Regions from separate parts of the Thermochromatium tepidum ATCC 43061 genome, predicted to be linked through region 2. Evidence: predicted binding sites of a transcription regulator. Region 2 holds the regulator's gene; each other region holds the start of a gene.
The links. The regulator sigma-54, encoded in region 2, starts transcription at its own class of promoters, with help from an activator protein. The targets are predictions, from matches to a motif close to TGGCANGNTNCNTGCTT.
Positions count from the first base shown of each region.

Region 1: a site for sigma-54 is predicted at 3,839-3,855, ahead of rsxA (electron transport complex subunit RsxA). Genes of this name have one in related genera too.
Region 3: a site for sigma-54 is predicted at 3,267-3,283, ahead of E6P07_RS13980 (pilin). Genes of this name have one in related genera too.

Region 1 covers NZ_CP039268.1:2,071,829-2,079,069, reverse strand. The annotation lists gene rsxG (electron transport complex subunit RsxG) at 1-66, opposite strand, end outside; gene E6P07_RS09560 (RnfABCDGE type electron transport complex subunit D) at 63-1,157, opposite strand; gene rsxC (electron transport complex subunit RsxC) at 1,154-2,668, opposite strand; gene E6P07_RS09550 (RnfABCDGE type electron transport complex subunit B) at 2,665-3,222, opposite strand; gene rsxA (electron transport complex subunit RsxA) at 3,213-3,794, opposite strand; gene nifL (nitrogen fixation negative regulator NifL) at 4,133-5,659, shown strand; gene nifA (nif-specific transcriptional activator NifA) at 5,656-7,167, shown strand; gene fdxB (ferredoxin III, nif-specific) at 7,183-7,241, opposite strand, start outside.
Region 2 covers NZ_CP039268.1:2,326,083-2,333,323, reverse strand. The annotation lists gene rapZ (RNase adapter RapZ) at 1-751, opposite strand, end outside; gene hprK (HPr(Ser) kinase/phosphatase) at 786-1,739, opposite strand; gene E6P07_RS10735 (PTS sugar transporter subunit IIA) at 1,764-2,213, opposite strand; gene hpf (ribosome hibernation-promoting factor, HPF/YfiA family) at 2,475-2,795, opposite strand; gene E6P07_RS10725 (RNA polymerase factor sigma-54) at 2,831-4,321, opposite strand; gene lptB (LPS export ABC transporter ATP-binding protein) at 4,400-5,125, opposite strand; gene lptA (lipopolysaccharide transport periplasmic protein LptA) at 5,122-5,622, opposite strand; gene lptC (LPS export ABC transporter periplasmic protein LptC) at 5,631-6,245, opposite strand; gene kdsC (3-deoxy-manno-octulosonate-8-phosphatase KdsC) at 6,242-6,763, opposite strand; gene E6P07_RS10700 (KpsF/GutQ family sugar-phosphate isomerase) at 6,850-7,241, opposite strand, start outside.
Region 3 covers NZ_CP039268.1:217,006-224,246, forward strand. The annotation lists gene E6P07_RS01025 (glycosyltransferase family 2 protein) at 1-740, opposite strand, end outside; gene E6P07_RS01030 (tetratricopeptide repeat protein) at 737-2,674, opposite strand; gene E6P07_RS13980 (pilin) at 2,765-3,178, opposite strand; gene E6P07_RS01040 (SEL1-like repeat protein) at 3,499-4,092, shown strand; gene pbpC (penicillin-binding protein 1C) at 4,100-6,169, shown strand; gene rho (transcription termination factor Rho) at 6,186-7,241, opposite strand, start outside.

The sequences.
Region 1 (7,241 bases), 250 kb from region 2:
CGCCATCAGGGCCAGCGACAGTCCCTGATAACCGAGGTGTTCGCGCCAGACCACGAGCCGGCTCATCGCTGATCCCCCTTTGAGTCGGGGTGTGATGGCTCGAGTGCCCGACCACGGCGATCCCGGCCATAGATCCGAGGACGGATCCAGCGATCGATGAGCGGCGTGGTGGCATTCATCAAGAGCACCGCAAAGGCGACCCCTTCGGGATAACTTCCATAGGTCCGGATGATCCAGGTCAGGAGACCGCAACCGAGACCGAAGACCAACTGCCCGGGGCGGGTGTTCGGCGAGGTGACAGAATCGGTGGCGATGAAAAAGGCCCCGAGCACGGCCGCACCCGACAAGAGATGGGTTGCAGCATCCAGATAACGGGCTGGATCGAGCGCATGGGCGATCAGGGCCGGCACTGCAAGCCCGGTCAACATGGCCAGGGGGATAGGCCAGGAGATCACTCGCCACCCCAGCAGCACCACTCCGCCCAGCGCGATCAACAGCGCCGAGGTCTCGCCGAGACTGCCGGCCTGGATCCCCAGGACTGAGGGCAGGCTGACCCCTTGCTGGATCAGATCCAGACCTCGTGAAAACTCGGCCTTGGTGTGAGAAAGGAGGGTGGCGCTGGAGACGGCATCGAACTCGGGCCCACCGAAGAAGATAAGGCGCAGCCCGGCGACAAAGTCCGGTGCCCCGGTGGAACCAAGGGGTAGGGGCTCGACCATCTGAGTCATGTGGACCGGGAACGAGATCAAAAGCGCCACCCGGGCGATCATCGCCGGATTGAAGAGGTTGCAGCCAAGCCCTCCGAAGACCTGTTTGCCGAGGATGGTGGCAAAGAGTCCACCGCTGGCCCCGATCCACCAGGGCGCCCAGGGCGGCAACGACAGGGCCAGGATCCAACCCGTGAGGATGGCCGAACCATCCCCCAGGGTTGCCCAGACCCGCCCCCCCATCGCACGCACCGCGAGCCCCTCGCCGAGTACCGACGCCAAGACCGTGATCCACCACAGATGGACGGCCGGCCAGCCATAGAGCCAGAAGGCAAACAGGGTCGCCGGTGTCAGCGCCAGCATCACCTTGCGCATGATCGTGCCGACCCCTTCGCCGCCGTGGGTATGTGGCGCCGCGAGTGGGGCGCTCACCAAGGAAAACTGGCTCATACCACCTCCGCCTGGCGTTCGGGGGCGCTAGGGTCTGTTATGGTCGGTGTCGGATCCTTGGTGGCGCGCAGGGCACGCTCGGTCTTGCGTCTGGCAGCGGCCTCGGCCCGTTCACGCGCCTCGCGTTCGAGCCGCTCGGCGCGCGCCGCGGCGAGACGGCGGGCGGATTCGGTGCGCAGTCGCGCCCGCTCGCGCGCGGCAAGCGCACCCTTGGCATGATTGAAAGACTGCACCAGGGGGAGATGGGCCGGGCAGACATAGGCGCAGCAGCCACAGGCCAGACAGTCCTTGAGCCCCAACTCGACCGCGCCGTCTAGATCGTCGGCGCCGATGCGTGCTGCCATCTCCATTGGCAAGAGGTTCATCGGACAGGCACGGGCGCAGGAGGCGCAGCGGATACAAGGACGCGGCGTACCGAACGCCGTCTCGGCCGCGGTCAGCGCCAGGAGGCCGCTCGTTCCCTTGACCACTGGGACGCGGGCATGGGGCAGAGACTGGCCCATCATCGGTCCACCCATGATCAGGCGCGCCGGTGTCTCGTTCAGTTCGTCCATCTCGAGCAGGGTCTCAACCAAGGTCCCGATCGGGACACGCACATTGCCCGGGTTGGCGATTGCCCCGCCGTTGAGGGTGAGGATGCGCTCGACGAGCGGGTGCCCGAGGCGCAAGGCCTGATGCACGGCATAGGCGGTCGCGACGTTGTGCACCAGGACGCCGAGATCCGTGGTGCGACAATCGGCTGGTAACTCGGTGCCGGTGAGTTTCGCAAACAGATGGCGCTCTGAACCCATCGGATAGCGGGCCGGGAGGATCCGGACCCTGAGCTCGGGGTAGGGCTGGGCCGCCTGTTCCATGGCCGCGATCGCCTCCGGCTTGTTCGACTCGATCCCGATGAGCGCCTGTCTGGCACCCGTGGCCTGGAGCATGAGACGGACACCATCGAGGATCGCCTCGGGTTTATCGCGCATCAGCCGATCGTCGCAGGACAGATAGGGCTCGCACTCGCTGCCATTGATGAGCAGGGTATGGATGCCGGCGCGGTAGCCGAGACCCAGCTTGAGCGCTGCGGGAAAGGTCGCGCCACCCAGACCCACAATGCCGGCCGCCGCGATCCGGCGGTTGATCTCCTCCGGCGTCAGGTCAAAGGGATCGCTCGGGGCATCGGATTCGATCCAGCGTTCCTCGCCATCGCAGGCGATGACGATGGCGGGGATGGGAAGCGCCGAGGGATGTGGCGCGGTCACCTCGCCGATGGTCAGGACCTGGCCCGAGCTTGGGGCATGAATGGCCGCCGATAAAGTCCCTTGGGGTTCGGCGAGGAGCTGACCCTTAAGAACCCTTTGACCGGCGCGCACGATCGGGCGCGCCGGGGTACCGATGTGCTGCTGGAGCGGCACGAAGAGTCGCTCAGGGAGTGGCAAGACGCGCAGCGGCAGGTCGGCGGCGGGCCGTTTGCGGTCTGGTGGATGGACCCCCCAGCGGGGACTGGGAAAGACCTTGCGCAGTCTCATCTGAGTGCCAGTTCCGGTTTAGGTTTAGGCCATATCCAGTGTTGCAGGCTGACTGGCATGGGTTCGAGCTGGATTGCTCCGGTTGGACAGCGCTCGGCGCAGGCGCCACAGCCCATACAGGCCTCGCGCAGCACGACGTGGATCTGTTTCGCCGCGCCGACGATGCCGTCGGTGGTACAGACCTTCAGACAGCGACAGCAGCCCGTGCACAGCGATTCCTTGATGACGGCGATCCGCGGGCCCTCATCATGCCCGGCGTCCTCGAGTTCGAGCCCCAGGTGTTTGGCCAGAAGCGGCACCAGTGTGGCCCCGCCCGCTGGACACAATCTGGGTCCGGCGCGACCGGAGGCGAGCGCCTCGGCCGCCCCGAGACAGCCGGCAAACCCACACTGACCGCAATTGGTTCCGGGCAGCAACGCAAGCAGTGCGCTCACCTGGCCCTCTTCTGCGACGGCAAAGACCCGAGCGGCCAGACCCAGTCCCAATCCCAGGATCAGTCCGAGCCCCGTCAGGGAGAGGATGGCGGTCATGAGGTCGAGCGTGATCATCGCCATGACAACCCGGTAAAGCCCATAAAGGCGAGCGCCAATTGGCTGGCGAGCACGAAGGCGATCGGACTGCCCTTGAAGGCGGCTGGCACCCGGGCAAGTGCGAGACGCTCGCGCATCCCGGCGAAGATCACCAATACCAAGGTGAACCCCAGGGCCGACCCAAAGCCGTACAGCAGGGCGTAGACGAATGGACTCCCTTCCTGGGCGTTGATCAGGGTCACCCCGATCACCGCACAATTGGTCGTGATCAAGGGTAGATAGATACCGAGCGCCCGATACAGCTCAGGGCTGGTCTTTTTGATCAACAGCTCGACGAACTGCACGGCGGCGGCAATGACCAGGATGAAGGTGAGGAGACGTACGAACCCCAGATCCAGGGGCTGTAGCAGCCAATGATCGAGCATCCAGGTCAGGGCGGCGGCGAGCGTTATGACGAAGGTGGTGGCTAGCCCCATCCCGAGCGCGCTCTCGACCCCCCGGGAGACGCCCATGAAGGGACAAAGACCCAAGAATTTGGTCAAGACCACGTTGTTGACCAGTATAGTGGTCACGAGTACGGCCCAGTATTCGCTCATGGCAGCTCTGTGTCCTTAAGAGAGACCCTTGACGTCCTGAGTCCAAGCGTATTTCGTGCCAGATCCAGAAAGACCCCGACAGGATGACTGGATTCCGACCCCTGGTCGATTTCCGCACGACGCCGAGCCTCTGGGCCTGGACGAGAGCGCCGACCGTTTGTTGGTTTTCGAACAGGGATTATCTCGACCTTTGTCGGCTTTCAAACAGGGCTGGGGTTGGAGTAGATGGGGGCTCGGGAATGGTTAATGACGTATGAAATTTGCATACATTAGGCGTCGTCCTATGGATGCCGATCCTCGACGAGATTGAAAAGTTCGCGATTCAGATCATCAAGTCAATGAAGACTGCCGACCAGACACTGCCCCTTATCTACGAGTCTGCCTTTCGCGAGGCCGTGGCCCAGGCTGACATCGCGGTCTCGATCACGGATCGCCAGGCAAACATCCTGTATGTGAATCCCGCCTTTGAACGGGTGACCGGCTATAGCGCCGTCGAGGCGCTCGGGCGTAACCCGTCCATACTCTCGGCCAAGACCACGCCGCGTGCGCTCTATGCCGAGCTGTGGCAACGGATCGGCTCCGGCCAGAGCTGGAAGGGGCGGCTCGTCAATCGACGCAAGGATGGGTCTGAATATCTGGCCGAGCTCCTGATCATCCCGGTGTCGAATACCCTGGGCCAGATCCAGAACTATCTCGGGATCCATCGCGACGTCACCGAACTCCATCGGCTCGAGTGTCGGGTCAACAACCAAAAGGCGCTGATCGAGTCGGTGATCGATTCGGCCCCCCTGGCGATCGCCTTGCTCGACGGCGAGGATTGTGTGGTGCTCGATAACCTTGAGTACCAAAGGCTGACGGCCGAGCTGGGGATGACTGAACCGGCGCGACTGATCCTCGATGCGGTGCGCATCGACCTCGGGTATCGACTCGGTCCAGCTCGAGATGGGGCCCTGGCGTTCTCCGACCTCGAGATCCGCATCGATCCGCTGGGCGGGAGGGCACCGCGTTGGCTCTCGTGCACCGGTACCTGGGTCAAGCGTCTCGATGAGGAGGCCGATGCCTTTTTTGGGCCCAAGGGCAACCTCTATCTCTTGCTCATCATCAAAGAGATCACCCGGCAAAAGGCCCAGCACGAACAGGCGCGTCTGGCGGCCCTTCAGGCGTTAATGGCCGAGGAGAATCGCATCGAGGCACTGCGCGAGGGGTTTTTGGCGGCGCTCTATCAGATGGAAGGACCACTCAATATGCTCGCCTCGGTGGTGACGATGCAGACTAGGCGCGATCAGCACGACCCCATGACAGCGGCCTTGACCTCCGTCCTGGCGGCAGGGCGACAGGCGCTCGAGACCCTCCGACAGGCCATCCCCGATCCCCTGCCCGAGGCCCTGACACCAGTCAATGTGAATGCCTTGTTGCGCGAGGTACTCGATCTATCGACGGGACGCCTCCTGGCGGCGGGGGTGACCGTCAATTGGCAGCCGCAGGCGGTCCTGGCGAGGGTGCGGGGATATCCCAATCGACTGCGCGCCCTCTTCAAGGCCCTGATCGACAATGCCATCGAGTCGATGAACACCAAGGGCTGGCAGACGCGGGAATTGACCCTCACCACCCTGCAGCTCGTCGGTCCGCCCAACAGCATCGAGGTCTGTATCGGCGATACCGGCCCTGGGATCGCACCCGATCTCAGGCTCAAGGTCTTCGAGCCTTTTTTCACCACCAAGCCGCGCCATGCCGGGACTGGTCTTGCAATCGCCCAGCAGATCGTCACCGACCATGGTGGAACCCTCGCGATCGACCCCGGGGCCACGGGCGGCTGCCGGGTGCGCGTCATCCTCCCGGAACAGGCCGAGGGTGAGACGGAATGAGCGAGGGGGCTAGCATCGAGACCCTGTACCGGGTCAGCGAGGTATTGTCGCGCTCGCTCGACTATCGCCAGACCCTGCGCGAGGTCCTGGATGTCCTGGCCGAGGCCGGGCTTGGTCACGGGCTGATCAGCGTCATTGCGGGCGATGGCGACGAGCTGGCGATCACCATGCTTCAGGGGGCCCCTGATGCCACGCGCTTTGCCCCTGTCCGCTATCAAAGCGGCGAGGGGGTCCTGGGGTCGGTGTTTGAACGCGGCACGACCCTGGCCGTACCGCGCCTGGGGCATGACCCACGTTTCTTGAATCGTCTGGGGATCTATGACCCAGAGCGCCCCCTGATCGCGACACCCATCACGGCCAATGGCCGGACACTCGGGGTACTTGCCGTTCAACCCGAGGCGGTGAGCGGGCTCGAGGCCCAGACCAGGTTCGTCGAGATGATCGCCAACCTGATCGGTCAGAACGTGCGGCTTGCGCTCGAGGTCGATCAGGAACGCCAATGGATCGCCGACGAGCGCGACGCCTTGCGCCGCACCCTGCGCAGTCGTTATGGCTTCGAGAATATCGTCGGGCGCTCGATCGGGATGCGGCGGGTCTTCGAACAGGTGCGCCTGGTGGCCAAGTGGAACACCACGGTGCTCATCCGCGGCGAGACCGGTACCGGCAAGGAACTGATCGCCAGCGCCATCCATTACAACTCGCCGCGTGCCCGCGGCCCCTATGTCCGGCTCAACTGCGCCGCCCTACCCGAAAACCTGCTCGAGTCCGAGCTCTTTGGCCACGAAAAGGGGGCCTTTACCGGTGCGATCGGCACGCGCAAGGGACGGTTTGAGGCCGCCGATAGCGGGACCCTGTTCCTCGATGAGATCGGTGAGATCTCGCCGAGTTTCCAGGTCAAGCTATTGCGCGTGCTCCAGGAAGGGGAGTTCGAGCGGGTCGGCAGTACCCGCACCCTCAAGGTGGATGTACGGGTCATCGCGGCCACCCATCGCGACCTTGAGTCCGCCGTGGCCTCGGGACAGTTCCGGGAGGATCTCTATTATCGGCTCAATGTCATGCCCATCGTGCTCCCACCCCTGCGCGAACGGAGCGAGGACATCCCGGATCTGGCGCGTCATCTGATCGAGCAGATCGCCAAACAACAGGGGCGGCCACTGGTGCTGCACGAGGGGGCCATCCGCCGTCTGATGCAATATTCTTGGCCGGGAAATGTGCGCGAGCTGGAAAACTGTCTCGAACGGGCGGCGGTGATGTCGGAGAACGGTTCGATTGGTGCCGAACTGATCCAGCTCGGGCGCGCACCCGCGGCCCAGCCGGTCCGGGCGACGCCGACCAATGACCTTAAGACAGACTCAGACGTGGGAGAGCCGTCTGAGCGCGAACGCATCATCGCTGCGCTCGAAAAGGCCGGCTGGGTCCAGGCCAAGGCGGCGCGCCTTTTGGGGATGACCCCGCGCCAGATCGCCTATCGCATCCAGACGCTCGGCATCGAGGTCAAACAGTTTTGAGGCCGGCGCCGGTCCTTAGGGCGTGCTGAAGGTGAAACACCCCTTGGGACAGGTGCGCCCACAGGCGCCGCAGC
Region 2 (7,241 bases):
CGATGGCGATGGTCAGATAGCTGCGCCCGTCGGTCTCGAATCGGGGAACCCAGCGCTCGAAGAAGGCGAGGATATCGGCGCGCATCTCCAGCGCCTGGGGGCTGGATTCGATAAAGCGCGCCACCCTGGGATCCAGCCCGGTGAGCATCCTGAGCTCGGCCTCCCAGTGCGGATTGGGCAGACAGCGCACATCGAGCACGAAGTCGACGTCGGGCGGCACGCCATGCTTGAAGCCGAAGGACTGGAGCAGGATCGAGATCCGGGGCGACTCTCCGCTCAGCAGCCAGCCACGTACCAGGTCGCGCAGCTCATGCATATTGGTTCTGGTGGTGTCGAGCACCAGGTCGGCGTGCCGACGCACCGGCTGCAGGAATTCCTGTTCAAGCTGGATGGCCTCGCGGAGCGGGCGGTCGCCATTGGTGAGTGGATGACGACGGCGGGTCTCGCTATAGCGCTGGATCAGGATCTCCAGCGCGGTCTCCAGAAAGAGCACACGGCAGTCGATCCCGCGCTCGCGGGCGACGCGCACCAGTTCAGGAAGTTGGCGCAGTGCCGCGAGATTGCCGCGCGCGTCGATGCCGACCGCCGTCTTGCCGAAGGACTCGTCGAGCGTCTCGCGCAACCCGAACACCAGATCCTGGAGCAGGAAAAAGGGCAGATTGTCGATGCAGTAGAAGCCCATGTCCTCCAGCGTGTGGAGCGCAATGCTCTTACCGGAACCGGACAGACCGCTGAGGATGATCAGCTGCATGGGCGGGTCTCCTGTCGAGCGATTTGGCATAGGATCAGTCGCGGGCGACGGGTGGATCGGGTCGGTCCAGATGAATGGCGCGCGCCTGGCGGTCGATGAAGTCCACGCCGGCATCATAGCCGCGGATGCGCAGGATCTGATGTCTGACGGCCGCCTCCACCAGGATCGCCAGGTTGCGACCCGGGGCGACCGGCATGACGATCTTGGGGATGGCCACGCCCAGCACATTCATGGCCGATAGACTGCCGGTGAGCCTGTCGATGCACTCGAGTTCGGTTTGGGCCAGCGGCTGGAGATCGATGACGAGGTTGAGCGTCTTGTTACGTAGGACTGCGCCCTCGCCGAACATGGCGCGGATGTTGAGGATCCCTAGACCGCGTACCTCCAGGAAATCTCTAAGCGTCTCCGGACAGCTCCCCTCGATCACTTCAGGGGCGATGCGGGCGAAACGCGGTGCATCGTCGGCGATGAGCCGATGGCCGCGGGTAATGAGATCGAGCGCGAGCTCGCTCTTGCCGACGGCCGGCGCGCCGATCAGGAGCACGCCCATCCCAAGCACCTCGATGAAGACGCCGTGGATGGTCTTGCGCTCGGCCAGGGCCTGGGTGAGGAAATAGCGCAGATGGTTGATGAGTTCCTGATCGCCGAGCAGCGACCCGAGCAGGGGGGTCTGGGTTGAGCGGGCGCGCTCGCAGAAATCGGCCCCCGGTTCCAGTCCATCGCTGAAGATCACGGCGGCGGGCCGGTCGGCGAAGAGCTTGTCGAGCGCCTCGTCGTGGGCGGTGCGTCCAAGTGCCGCCAGGTAACGTTGTTCGGGGGGGCCGACGACCTGGAGTCGATTGGGGTGGATGAGGTTGAGCGAGCCGATCAGCGACTGCTCTGGGTCCACCCCGCGCAACGGACGAGGGGTCTGGGGTTCTGGGGTCAGCCAGCGCAGCTTGAGCTGGGCGCCGGTCTGGATGACGACGCTCTGGAGGCTGTCGATCATGCGAATCGGGCGGGTCGCATGGGTCTAGAAGGCGCTCAGGACGTGCAGGATCTCGGCAGGCGAGGTGGCTTCACGCAGTCGAGCGCGCACGTTCGGGTCGCTAAACAGGCTGGCTAGGTGTGCCAAAAGCCGCAGATGCTCCTCGTTGGCCAACTCGGGCACAAGCAGCGCGAAGGCCAGATCGACCGGCTCGCCATCTGCCGCGTCGTAATCGACGCCCCGGACGGTTTGCACGAAGGCACCGATCGCCTCGCCGACGTCCTTCATGCGCGCATGGGGCAGGGCGATGCCATGGCCGAGTCCGGTACTGCCCAGGCGCTCACGCTCGAGCAGATGCTCGAAGACGGTCTCGGGCTGGAGCCTGGGATGATCCCTGGCCAGGAGTTCGGCGAGGGTCTCGAGCAGACGCTTCTTGCTGGCGATCTCGAGACCGCATCCGATACGGGCTTCGTTGATCAGGTCAGGGCCGAACATGGCTCCAACTCCTGTTGACCGCCGACGCGCCCGCAGGTGGTCGGGGGTAATGGCTGATCCAACCAGGATGCTGCTGGCATTCGATGCTGGTCATAGATTGGGGTACCTCGGGCGGACGGGCGCACTTGGTGCCTGATCGCTCTGTCGTGTTCTCGATGTAAAGACACCTCAGGCGCCGGCGGCACCGGCCACCGAGGTGTGATGGGTGTTGCCTCCATCACCTCGGAAGACACGGCTTCCAAGGTACTGGAGAGGCCGATCTCATTCCGCTTCGGCCGTCTTGACGGCTCCGCCGCGGTGACTGCTCTTCTTCTCCTTGTAGCGGATGACCTGGCGATCGAGCTTGTCGACCAGGCTGTCGATGGCCGCATACATGTCCTCGTGCACAGAGTCGGCGAAGACCTTGCCGCCATTGACATGGAGTGTGGCCTCGGCCTTCTGCTCGAGCTTTTCGACGCTCAGGACGACATGGGCGTTGATGACGTGGTCGAAGTGGCGTGCCAGACGCTCGAATTTGCTGTCGACATAGGACTTCAGCGCATCGGTGACGTCGATGTGATGACCCGTCAGATTGATTTGCATCATTAAACTCCTTGATAAAGAATCAAACAGCCTGTTTAAGCCAGGCGTTTGCGCTCACTCGAGGCCGGGATACCCATAGCCTCACGGTATTTGGCGACTGTGAGGCGTGCGACGTCGATGCCCTGTCTTGCCAGTTCCTCAGCGATCTTGTTGTCGCTGAGAGGTCTGCGCGGGGATTCTCCCGCGATCAGCTTGCGGATCAGGGCGCGGATCGCCGTCGACGAGCACTCGCCGCCAGAGGTGGTATTGACGTGGGACGAGAAGAAATACTTGAGCTCGAATGTGCCTCGGGGTGTATGCATGTATTTTTGCGTGGTCACCCGTGAAATGGTCGACTCGTGCAGATTCAGGGCCTCGGCGATGTCGCGCAGCACCATGGGCCGCATCCCCACTTCGCCGTATTCGAGGAAGTCCTGCTGCATCTCCACGATCTTGGCGCCCACGCGCAGTACAGTTTCGTTGCGGCTTGCCAGGCTTTTGATGAACCAGCGCGCCTCCTGGAGGTGACTCTTGAGCGTCTGGCCATCGCTGCTCTGGTCGGCGCGGCGTACCAGGCGCGCATAGTCGGCGTTGACCCTGAGTCTGGGGGTGATGTCAGGGTTCAACTCGACCTGCCAGCGGCCATCCTTCTTACGCACAAAGATGTCGGGTACAACGTACTCCGAGGGCGTCTCTGCGAGCAAGCGGCCCGGCTTCGGGTTGAGCCGGCGGATGAGATCGAGCGCCTGGGTCAGGTCGTCCTCGGGCGCCTTGAGCAGGCGTGAGAGGGCCGTGACGTCGCCGCGCGGCAGATGTTCGAATCCGGCCTCGCACACGGCGATGGCCAGGTTGCGCCAGGGCGTTTCGGGCGACAGCTGGCGCAGCTGGATCAACAGGCACTCGCGCGGATTGCGCGCCCCGACGCCAGCTGGGTCGAGTGACTGGACGCGATGGATCTGGGTCTCGACTTCATCGGCGCCGATCGTGGGATCGGCGAGTGTGGCCACCAGTTCATCGACATCGGCGCGCAGATAGCCGTTGGCATCGATGGCGTCGACCACGGCCTGGGCGATCATGAAATCGCGCTCGCTCAAACGGCTGAGATTCAGCTGCCAGATCAAATGATCCCAGAGCGTCTGCGGACGTGAGCGGTTCGACAGTGGGTCCTGGTCTGTGTCATCCCTCATGCCGTGGGCCGTTGGCGGCAGGTAGCTGTCGAAGACGTCGGTCCATTGGGTATCGACCGGCAGCTCCTCCGGTATCTCATACGACTCGGCTTGTACCTCGCGTTCCAGGAGCCACTCGGACTCGGATGCGCTAGAACCGAAGGGATCATCTTCGAGCTGGGTCAGAGGGGAATCTTCCAGTGACTCCGCCTCGAGCGGTTCGGATTCCTCGCCTTCTTCAAGCATCAGATTGCTTTCGAGCGCCTCCTGGATCTCGCGCTGCAACTCGAGCGTTGACAGCTGCAGCAGTTTGATCGCTTGCTGCAACTGGGGCGTCATCGTGAGTTGCTGATTGAGTCGAAGCTGAAGGGATGGCTTCATCGATCGAGTTGGCGTCCGAACTGTGGTCTGTCTATTGCTGTTTAAGCCATCATGGGGTGTCCGTAATCTGAGTCTAGTCTACATGGAAAAATCGGCACCTAGATAGACATCGCGCACCCGCTGGTTGGCCAACAACTCGGCCGGTTCGCCGGCGGCGATCACGGTGCCGCTGCCGATGATGTAGCCATGGTCGCAGATGGCGAGCGTCTCGCGCACATTGTGATCGGTGATGAGTACCCCGATGGAGCGATCACGCAGATGGGTGACGATGGATTTGATGTCGCCGACGGCGATCGGATCGATACCAGCGAAGGGCTCGTCGAGCAGCATCACCCTGGGTTCAACCGCCAGGGCGCGGGCGATCTCCAGCCGGCGGCGCTCGCCACCCGAGAGGCTGAGGGCGAGCGAGTCGGCCACATGGGCGATGCCCAGGTCCTCGAGCAGACGCTCACCGCGTTCCTCGCGTTCGGCGCGCTTGAGATCGCGCCGCGTCTCGAGGATGGCCAGGATATTCTCGCGGGCAGTCAGCTTGCGAAAGACCGAGGGTTCCTGGGGTAGGTAACTCAGACCGGCGCGCGCCCGGGCGTGCATGGGCAGCCGGGTAAGGTCGCGCCCGTCGAGCAGGATGCGACCCTGGTCGGCATGGATCAGACCGACGATCAGATAAAAGCAGGTCGTCTTGCCGGCGCCGTTCGGCCCGAGCAGGCCCACGACCTTACCCGGCTCGACCTTGACACTGACATCCTGGAGCACCTGACGACTGCCGTAGCGCTTCATCAGGTGTTCGGCGCTCAGACCGCTCATGAGGCATCCGGGGTGATGGTGATCTTGACCCGACCTGCGCCGCCGGCACGGAAACGGGCCCTGGCCCGGTCGTAGAGGATGCGCTCCCCCGTGAGACGGTCCTCGCCCTGGATCAGCAGACCCTCACCGATCAGCACCAGCTCGTCCTTGTCAGCGTCGTATTCCATGCGCTTGGCAAACGCCCGGACCTCGCCCTGATCGTCGTCGAGCAATTGTTTGTAGCTGGCCGGCGTGCCGAGGGCGATGATCAGACGCGGGCGGCGGTCCTCGCGATGATAGACAGTGACATGGTCGGCGCGCAGCTGCATGCTGCCCTGTTCGACCTGGACCTGACCGACATAGATGCTGGTGTTGTCGGACTCGCGGACCTCGACCTCATCGGCCTCGATATAGATCGGCTGTTTGCTGTCGGTTTCGAGCGACCAGGCGTTTGCGCCCAGACCAAGACCGACCAGAAGGCCGAGTAGCGGCAGCCACTTGGAAAAGCTGGAGGACATGGGACGTCTCATGGTGCCGAACGGTGTTCGGGTTGGGGTGAGAGCCGGATGTGGGCACGACCTTGGAGGCTGACGCGCGAGTTGTCTTCCAGATACCAGAGCTTCATACCCTTGGCGGTGATCGAGTCGCCGTCGCTGTCGATGGTTACCGGACGATCGGTCTCGGCCAGCCCGGTCTGGCGCCAGATGACCATGGCTTCGGTCCGCAGATGGAGCGCTCGCCCTGTGGCATCCCCTTCACGATCGAGATGCACGTCCCCGATCAGATGCACCTGATCACCGCCGGCCCGCACCTGGCCCCGGCGTGCTCGGGCAAACCAGGGCGGTCCGTCGGGGCGATAGAGCACCAGGTGCGGCTCGTCGAGTTCAGAGAGATCCTCGTCGGCATAATGGCGCAGTTGCTTGGCGCTCAGACGCCGGCTCGGGCGGCCTGTGGCGTCGGTCTCCAGGGCCGAGAGCTGCTGGACGATAGCGTCCGGGCGTCGCTCGCGCGGCGGGCGCACCGCATCGTCCTCGTGCAGCGAGCGCCACTGCCACCAGGCCGCGAGTCCCAAGAGCGCGAAGCCGGCCCCAAGCAGCCATGGGCGACGCGCCCCAGACCGACGCTCGGCGAATTGGATCATGCGTAGGAGGCCAGCAAGGGGGCGAGCCGGCCTTGGGCGTCGAGGATGAGCTCGCAGACCTCGCGCGCCGCACCGCGTCCGCCGGGCGCCGTGGTGCGCCAGTGGGCCAGCTCGCGCACACGGGGATCGGCATCCGCGACCGCGATCGCCAATCCTACCCGGCGCATTACCGGCAGGTCGATGACGTCATCGCCGACATAGGCGATCTGGTCGTCGCTGAGCCCGTGACGCTGTTTGATCTGTTCGTAGGCTGGGAGTTTGTGGCGATAGCCCTGGAAGATGTCGGAGACACCGAGGCTCTCCATGCGCATCCGGACCACATTGGAGGTGCGCCCCGTGATCACGGCCAGGTGGACCCCGGACTCCTGAAGCAGGACCATGCCGTGACCGTCGCGCGCATTGAATGCCTTGTATTCCTGGCCATCGTCGCCGAGATAGAGGCTGCCGTCGGTGAGTACGCCATCGACGTCGAAGATGACCAACCGGATGCGAGAGGCGCGTTCTCGAAGCTCTGTCATGGTCGTGATGCCTGCGTCCAGGGTGGGAGGCTTGCCTTGTAGCCGCTTCGCGCGCTGGGGTCAATACGAGTTCATTGGGTCAAGGCTCAGACGACTCCAGCCCGCAGCAGGTCATGCATATTGAGTGCCCCGATCAGCCGTCCCTCGGCATCGACCACCAGCAAACCATTGATGGCACGCGACTCCATGAGCTGCACCGCCTCGACGGCCAGCGCACCCGATTGGATGGTGGTGCACTGACGGGTCATGACGGTGTCGATGGATGTGTGATGGACGTCAATGCCGCGATCGAGCGCACGGCGCAGGTCGCCGTCGGTGAAGATGCCGACCAGGGCACCCCCTTGGTCCAGGACGGCTGTCATCCCGAGCCCCTTGCGCGACATCTCTTCCAGGGCCTTGAGCAAGGGGGTGCCGAGCTCGACCCGGGGCAGGCGCTCATCCCGGTGCATGATGTCATCGACATGGAGCAGCAGCCGTC
Region 3 (7,241 bases), 850 kb from region 2:
GCGAAGGTGTAGCCGTACCAGCCCATGCCGAGCAAGAAAAAAGCGAATGCCACCGGCAGAAAGAGCTTCAAGGGCGAATAGAGGGTGGCGATCTTAAAGATGATCAACAAAAACCGCACGCCGTCGCGAAGCGGGCGGAGATGGCTTTTGCCAATGCGCGGGCGGGCGGTGATGGGTACATAGGCCACCGGATAGGCGCTGCGAAAGAAGGCCATGGTGATGGTGGTCGGATAGGAAAAACCGTTGGGGAGCAGATAGAGAAACTCGCGAAACTTGGCTGCCTGCACGGCACGAAACCCTGAGGTGAGGTCAGAGATCCGATGACCGGTCATGAGGCTGGCGATGCGGTTGTAAACCCCATTGGCGAGGCCGCGACCGAGGTTGGCTTGTGAGCCGCGACCGCGTGCACCGACCACCATGTCGTAGCCCTCGTCGAGCTTGGCCAGGAGCCGCGGGATATCCGCCGGATCGTGCTGACCGTCGGCGTCCATGAACACCAGGATGTCTCCTGTGGCCGCGCGTGCCCCGCTCTTGATCGCCGCGCCATTGCCCATGCCGTAGGGATGGCGGATGACGCGGGCGCCGGCCTCTTCGGCGACGGCGGCAGTGGCGTCGGTTGAGCCATCGTCGACCAGGATGAGCTCGGCCTCGGGTATGACCTCCCGGAGGCGTGGCAGCAGTTGCTGGAGCGAGCGGGCCTCATTCCGGGCAGGGAGGATGATGGAGAGCGTCATCGTCATGGATTGTCGTTGTGGCGACTGGAGGTCTCGAACCCGGCCTGGTCCTTACGCACCTCGTCGGCGAGCTCGTCGAGGACCGCGTCTGTCATGATGCGATCGCGTTTGAGCGGGCGGCGGCGTTCGATGGCGGCCAAGGCGTCGGAGTAGCGATGCTCTTTGAGCAACAGATGGAGCTGCATCTGCAGGATGGGTAATGTCGTGGGCGAGAGTGACTCGGCCTTCGCCAGATGGGCATAGGCGGCCTCGAGATCGCCGATCTCCTTGGCGAAATAGGCCGCATGAAACAGGGTATGGACGTGATAGAGCCAGGTTGTATAGTGAGGATTGTCGAGCAACCTCAGGGTCAACCGATAGACATCCTCGGGCGTGATCGGGGGGCAGGCATTGACTGCGGCCAGCTTTTGGAGCGAATCCAGGTTATAAAACAACTGGAACAATGCCTGGGCGGTAGTGGCCGACTGCATGAGATCGTCCAGGCGTTGGCGGATGTCGTCCTCGCCGGTATGGCCACAGGCATAGAGCAGGATCTGCAGCTTGGCATCGGTACAGTCAGAGCAGGCGTGGGCCGCCCTGTCGATACGCGGTAACGCCGAGCTGATGTCGTCGCCGAAGCCGGCGTGATATATCTCGGCGAGATAGGCAACTGCGCGCTGCGAATTGGGATGTCGTTTTACCCAACTTTCGGCAGCGACCAGGGGCTGGCCCCAGATGGAGGTGGTTCCGTAGAGGATGAGGGCCATCAAGAGGGTATAAACACCAAAGAGCGCCGGCCCGAGACGGGCATAGCGTCCAGGGGCCTGCCAGGCCAGGGCCGACAGGGCCAGGCACAAGCCATAGACGGCCAGATAATTGCGATGCTCGAACATCAGTTCGAGCAGGATGACGGTCGATTCGAGCAGGTGGCCAGTGAAGAACCAGGTCAAGGCAAAGAGCGGCCAGGGGGTGCGCCGGCGGATCAGGACGGCGATCAGGGTCAGGGCCAAAAAGCCGAGAGCAGAGAGGGTCGGAGCCCACCAGCCCCGGATGACGGTCAGGTCGTCATAAAAGGGGCTGAAGGCGGTCGGCTGGGGGAAAAACGCCAGATACAGATACTGCCACAGCAGGACCACCTCGGTCTGCAAGCGCTCGAACACCGACCAACCGCGGAGTGGATCGACGCTGGACCAGTCCTGATTCAAGGTCAAGAGATAGACCAGCAACGCCGCCAGTCCGAGTGAGAGCGTGCCGCGTCTGAGGCGACGGAGGGGGCTGGGTGCGCTCAGGTTCGGCAGCAATACCGCATCGATCACCAGGGCATAGACCGGAAACAGGGCGCCGTTTTCCTTGGCGAGGATGGCAAGCAGGGTCCCGATCCCCAGTCCCAGACCCTGAATCAAGAGGGCCTGCTTCGGGCGTTGCGATTGAATGAAATAGCCATACACGAACACCGTCAAGCCGATCAATCCAAACAGGGTCGCAAGGCTGGTTTGGCGCTGGATGAGGATCAGCGTGGTGGAGGCAAGCAACGGCATGAACGACCACAACGCCGCGGCCCCGAGCGCGATCCAGTCGCTCCTCGCCTCATCCTGGCCGCGCAGCCGCAAGAGCATCGCGCCTAACACATAGAGCAGCACCCCGTTGGCCAGGTGAATGAGGATATTGACGAAACGGGCGTCAGAGGCCGCGTCCATGCGGGGCTGATTGGCATGGATCAGGAAGCTCAGTTGGGCAAGCGGACGCCCGAGCGGCCCCGCACCGCCCTCGGTCACGAAGCGCCAGGCCTCTTCCAGGGTATCGAGCGTCTCCAGGGCCGAGAGGTTACGACGATCGTCGTAAAAGGTCGAGGCATTCAGACCCTGGAGATAGATGAAACAGGTGGCGCTAAGGAGCAGGATCAAGCCCAGACCGACCGAGACGCGATGTCGGGTGTCTTTGGCAAGGGGCAGAGATCTCATCATGACTGGAAGAGCGGCCAAAAAAAAGCCCCGGACACCCAGGGCTTTGTGAGACGGAAAATAAAACCATTCAACCGCAGCGCTTAAGGATCAGCTCTTGCACGAGCCCGGCATCAGACGGTTGGGGTTGCCAGTGCATCTCCAGGTCTTGATCGTACCCGAACCGACAGTCCCTCTCAGGGTGACACGAACGGCCTCGCCAATCTTTGTCCCGGTCGCAACGATCGTCACTGTAGTACCACTCCCACTGACAGTCAAACCTGAGACATACTGGGTCGGCACAAAGCCTGAGGCGCAGCTACTAACCTGGCTAACAGTGCCACCGCCGCCGATGATCTCGGTGGCGCAGGTCCGGGCCGAGCTTGCGGCGAGTACAACCTCAGAGACCTTCGCCTTCTTGGTGTAGTCCTGATAGGCGGGCAACGCGATCGCCGCCAGAACGCCGATGATCGCGACCACGATCATGAGCTCGATCAGGGTAAAGCCTTGCTGGTATCGTTTCATGACAGACTCCGCAATGGAAATGGAAGATATCCGGGCGAGGAACCGGTCAGACAGGCTCGCCTGACCCAGGCCCCTCACCCCAAGGCCAAAGCAAAAGGCGCGCCAACCCTGGCCAAGCCGTCAAACCCTTGGGGCTTCAAGTCATTGCGCGACCAGCCAGCTTGGCCCAGGACACCCGACCGGAATGACGCCGGTCTGTCTGTCGCATCCGACCGTGACAGGGGTCGCCCCTGTCACACCCCACTGTGACAGACGGAGGCTGCCACACCCGGCGCGCTGTAAAAACTCTATCCGCCCCAACCTCAGGGTCCAGATCGAGCATGTACTATATCAGCCTCAATACCGCTGCCGCCCTCACGGGTCTCACCAAACGCACCCTCTGGCGCTACATCGACAGCGGACGCCTCAGTGCCCTCAGCCCGAGCCAACCCGGCGCCAAGACCCAAATCCCCCTCCAGGACGTCCTCGATCTCTCCGGACTCGCCATCGCCCCCGAACACTACCCAACCCTCGTCGATGCCGACCGCGGTGACCCCATCGCCCAATGCGACCTCGGCATCCTGTTGCTCAGCGCCCAACGACCCACCGACGCCATCCCCTGGTTCCAGCGCTCCGCCAACGCCTTCTATCCCGACGCCATGTGCCGGCTCGGACGCGCCTACCTCGCCGGCGAGGGTGTCGAGTACAACCCGGAGCTCGGCCTGCGCTGGATCAAGGGCGCCGCCCGCAAGGGCCACCCGCTCGCCCAGTCCCTGTACGCCTTTCTGCGCGGCCCGACCGGCCAGGAGCTCCTGTGCGCCCAGGGTCCGAGCGCACTGACCGCACTGAATCAGGCGCTCGACGACATCGAGCGTCAAACCTTGCTGAATGCCTTGAACGCCTTCGAGTCGATGAAGGCGCCGCCGGGCGCCTAGGGTCACCATGCGTCGGCTTGCCAAGTTTTCGCTGGCCTTGGTCATCCTCATCGCTGTGGCCCTGGGGGCCAGGCTGTGGCTGGCCGCCTGGATCCAGGCCACGCCCCTGCCCGAGCTGGAGGTGGCAACCTCGCCCCAGATCCTCGACCGCGAGGGTCGACTGTTGCGCGCCTTCCCCGTGGCCGACGGGCGCTGGCGTCTGCCGGTTGCGCTCGACGCGGTCGATCCAGGCTATCTGGAGCGGCTCCTGGCCATCGAGGATCGGCGCTTTCGCGACCATGCCGGGGTTGACCCCTGGGCTCTAGCACGCGCCGCCTGGCAATGGCTCAGACACGGGCGCATCGTCTCCGGTGGCTCGACCATCAGCATGCAGTTGGCGCGTCTGCTCGACGGGCGCTCGACCCAGGATCTCGCCGGAAAGCTACATCAGATGCGTCTGGCCCTGGCCCTAGAACGACGGCTCGACAAGGAGGCCATCCTCACGGCCTATCTCAATCTGACGCCCCAGGGGGGCAACCTTGAGGGGGTACGCGCCGGGGCGCTGGCCTGGTTTGGGCATGAACCGCGCCGACTGACGGCAGCAGAATCGGCGTTCCTGATCGCGCTGCCCCAGGCGCCCGAGACGCGCCGTCCCGATCGCGATCCCCAGGCCCTGCAACGCGCACGCGATGCCATCCTGCGGCGTCTCCAGTCCGCCGGCTTGATCGATGCCGTTGAACTGGCCGGTGCGCTGCGCGAGCCGATACCAAGCACACGCCGCCCCTTGCCCATGCACGCCGCCCATCTGGCTTGGCGTATCCAGCGCGCCCATCCCGAACGCCATGTCCAGCGCCTGACCCTCGACGCCCGCTTGCAGGAACGCCTGGAAACCCTGGCTGCCGAGCGCGCCCGCGCCCTGGGGGATCGGGTCTCGCTCGCCATCCTGGTCGCCGAGCATACCACGGGCGAGGTCTGGGCCTCGGTCGGCTCACCCGATCCGCTCGACGAGACACGCCGGGGCCATATCGACATGACCCGCGCCATCCGCTCGCCTGGATCGACGCTCAAGCCATTGATCTATGGTCTGGCCTTTGAGGATGGCATCGCCCATCCCGAGAGCCTGATCGAGGATCGACCGACCGGCTTCGACGGCTATGTCCCGACCAACTTCGACCGCGCGTTCCAGGGCACGGTCTCGGTGCGCCAGGCCCTCCAGGCCTCACTGAACATCCCCGCCGTCCGGCTGCTGGAGGCCGTGGGGCCGGCCCGTCTGATGGCCCGTCTGCGCCGCGCTGGGATCGAGCCGGCCTTGCCCGAACTCTCGGCACCTGGTCTTGCGATTGGCCTGGGCGGGGTCGGGGTGACGCTCACCGATCTGGTCCGGCTCTATGCCGCGATCGCGCGTGGCGGCGCGCCGGTTGTGCTGCGCGAGTCGCTGGAGCATGACGCTGCGGGCGGCGCCTCGGTGTGGCGTCCGGTGCTGGACGAACGCGCTGCCTGGCTGGTCGGGTCCATCCTCGCCGGGGTGCCGGCGCCGGATCGCGCCACGTCCGACCGGATCGCCTTCAAGACCGGTACCTCCTACGGCTATCGCGACGCCTGGGCCATCGGCTTCGACGGACGCTGGGTGGTGGGCGTCTGGACCGGGCGGGCGGATGGTGCGCCCGTGCCGGGTCTGGCTGGGATCGAGGCCGCCGCGCCCGTGCTCATCGACGTCTTCGCCCAGCTCGGCCCGCGCACGCCGCTACCGCCACCGCCGCCTGGTGTGCGCCCCATGAACCACGCCCAACTGCCCGAGATCCTGCGGCACGTCCCGGCGGCCAGCCGCGCGAGCCCCTCGGCGGCGGCGCTGGAGATCGCCTATCCGCCGCCGGGGGCACGGATCGATCTGGGGTTTGGTGCCTCCTCGCTTGGGGCCCTGGTGCTCAGGGTCCGGGGTGGTACACCGCCCTTTACTTGGTTTGCCGACGGCGCACCCATTGCACGCGAACCCTTTTCTCGGGAAACGCGCTGGACGCCGCCGGGATCGGGCTATGTGACACTGGTCGTCGTCGATGGGCGCGGCGCGTCGGCGCGGGTCGCTGTATGGCTCGAATGAGCCGGTGGGCCTGACTTCAGCCCTTCATGGAGGCAAAGAACTCTTCGTTGGTCTTGGTCGCCTTGAGCTTGTCGTGCAGGAATTCCATCGCCGCCAGCTCGTCCATCGGGTGCAGGATCTTGCGCAGGATCCACATCTTTTGCAGCTCTGATGGACTCATCAGGAGCTCCTCACGCCGGGTGCCGGAGCGATTGATGTTGATCGCGGGGAAGATGCGCTTTTCGGCGATGCGCCGGTCGAGATGGAGCTCCATGTTACCCGTGCCCTTGAACTCTTCGTAGATCACATCGTCCATGCGTGAGCCGGTGTCGATCAGCGCCGTGGCGATGATGGTGAGTGAACCCCCTTCCTCGACGTTGCGCGCGGTACCGAAGAAGCGCTTGGGCCGTTGCAGTGCATTGGCATCGACCCCGCCGGTCAGGACCTTGCCAGAGGAGGGCACGACCGTGTTGTAGGCGCGGGCGAGGCGCGTGATGGAGTCGAGCAGGATGACTACGTCGCGCTTGTGTTCGACCAGGCGCTTGGCCTTTTCGATCACCATCTCGGCGACCTGGACGTGACGGGTGGCCGGCTCGTCGAAGGTCGAGGAGATGACCTCGCCGCGCACCGAGCGCGTCATCTCGGTGACTTCCTCGGGACGCTCGTCGATCAGGAGCACGATCAGATAGCAGTCGGGGTGATTGTGGCCGATCGACTGGGCGATGTTCTGCAACATCATGGTCTTGCCGGCCTTGGGCGGGGAGACGATGAGCCCGCGCTGCCCCTTGCCGATGGGCGCGACCAGATCGATAGTGCGGGCCGTGATGTCCTCGGTGCTGCCGTTGCCGATCTCCAGCGTCAGACGCTTCTGAGCGAACAGCGGCGTGAAGTTCTCGAACAGGATCTTGTTCTTGGCGTTCTCGGGACGGTCGTAGTTGATGTCGTTGACCTTGAGCAGCGCGAAATAGCGTTCGCCGTCTTTGGGCGGTCGAATCTTGCCCGAGATGGTATCGCCGGTGCGCAGCGCAAAGCGTCGGATCTGGCTTGGCGAGACATAGATATCGTCCGGCCCAGCCAGATAGGAGGCATCGGC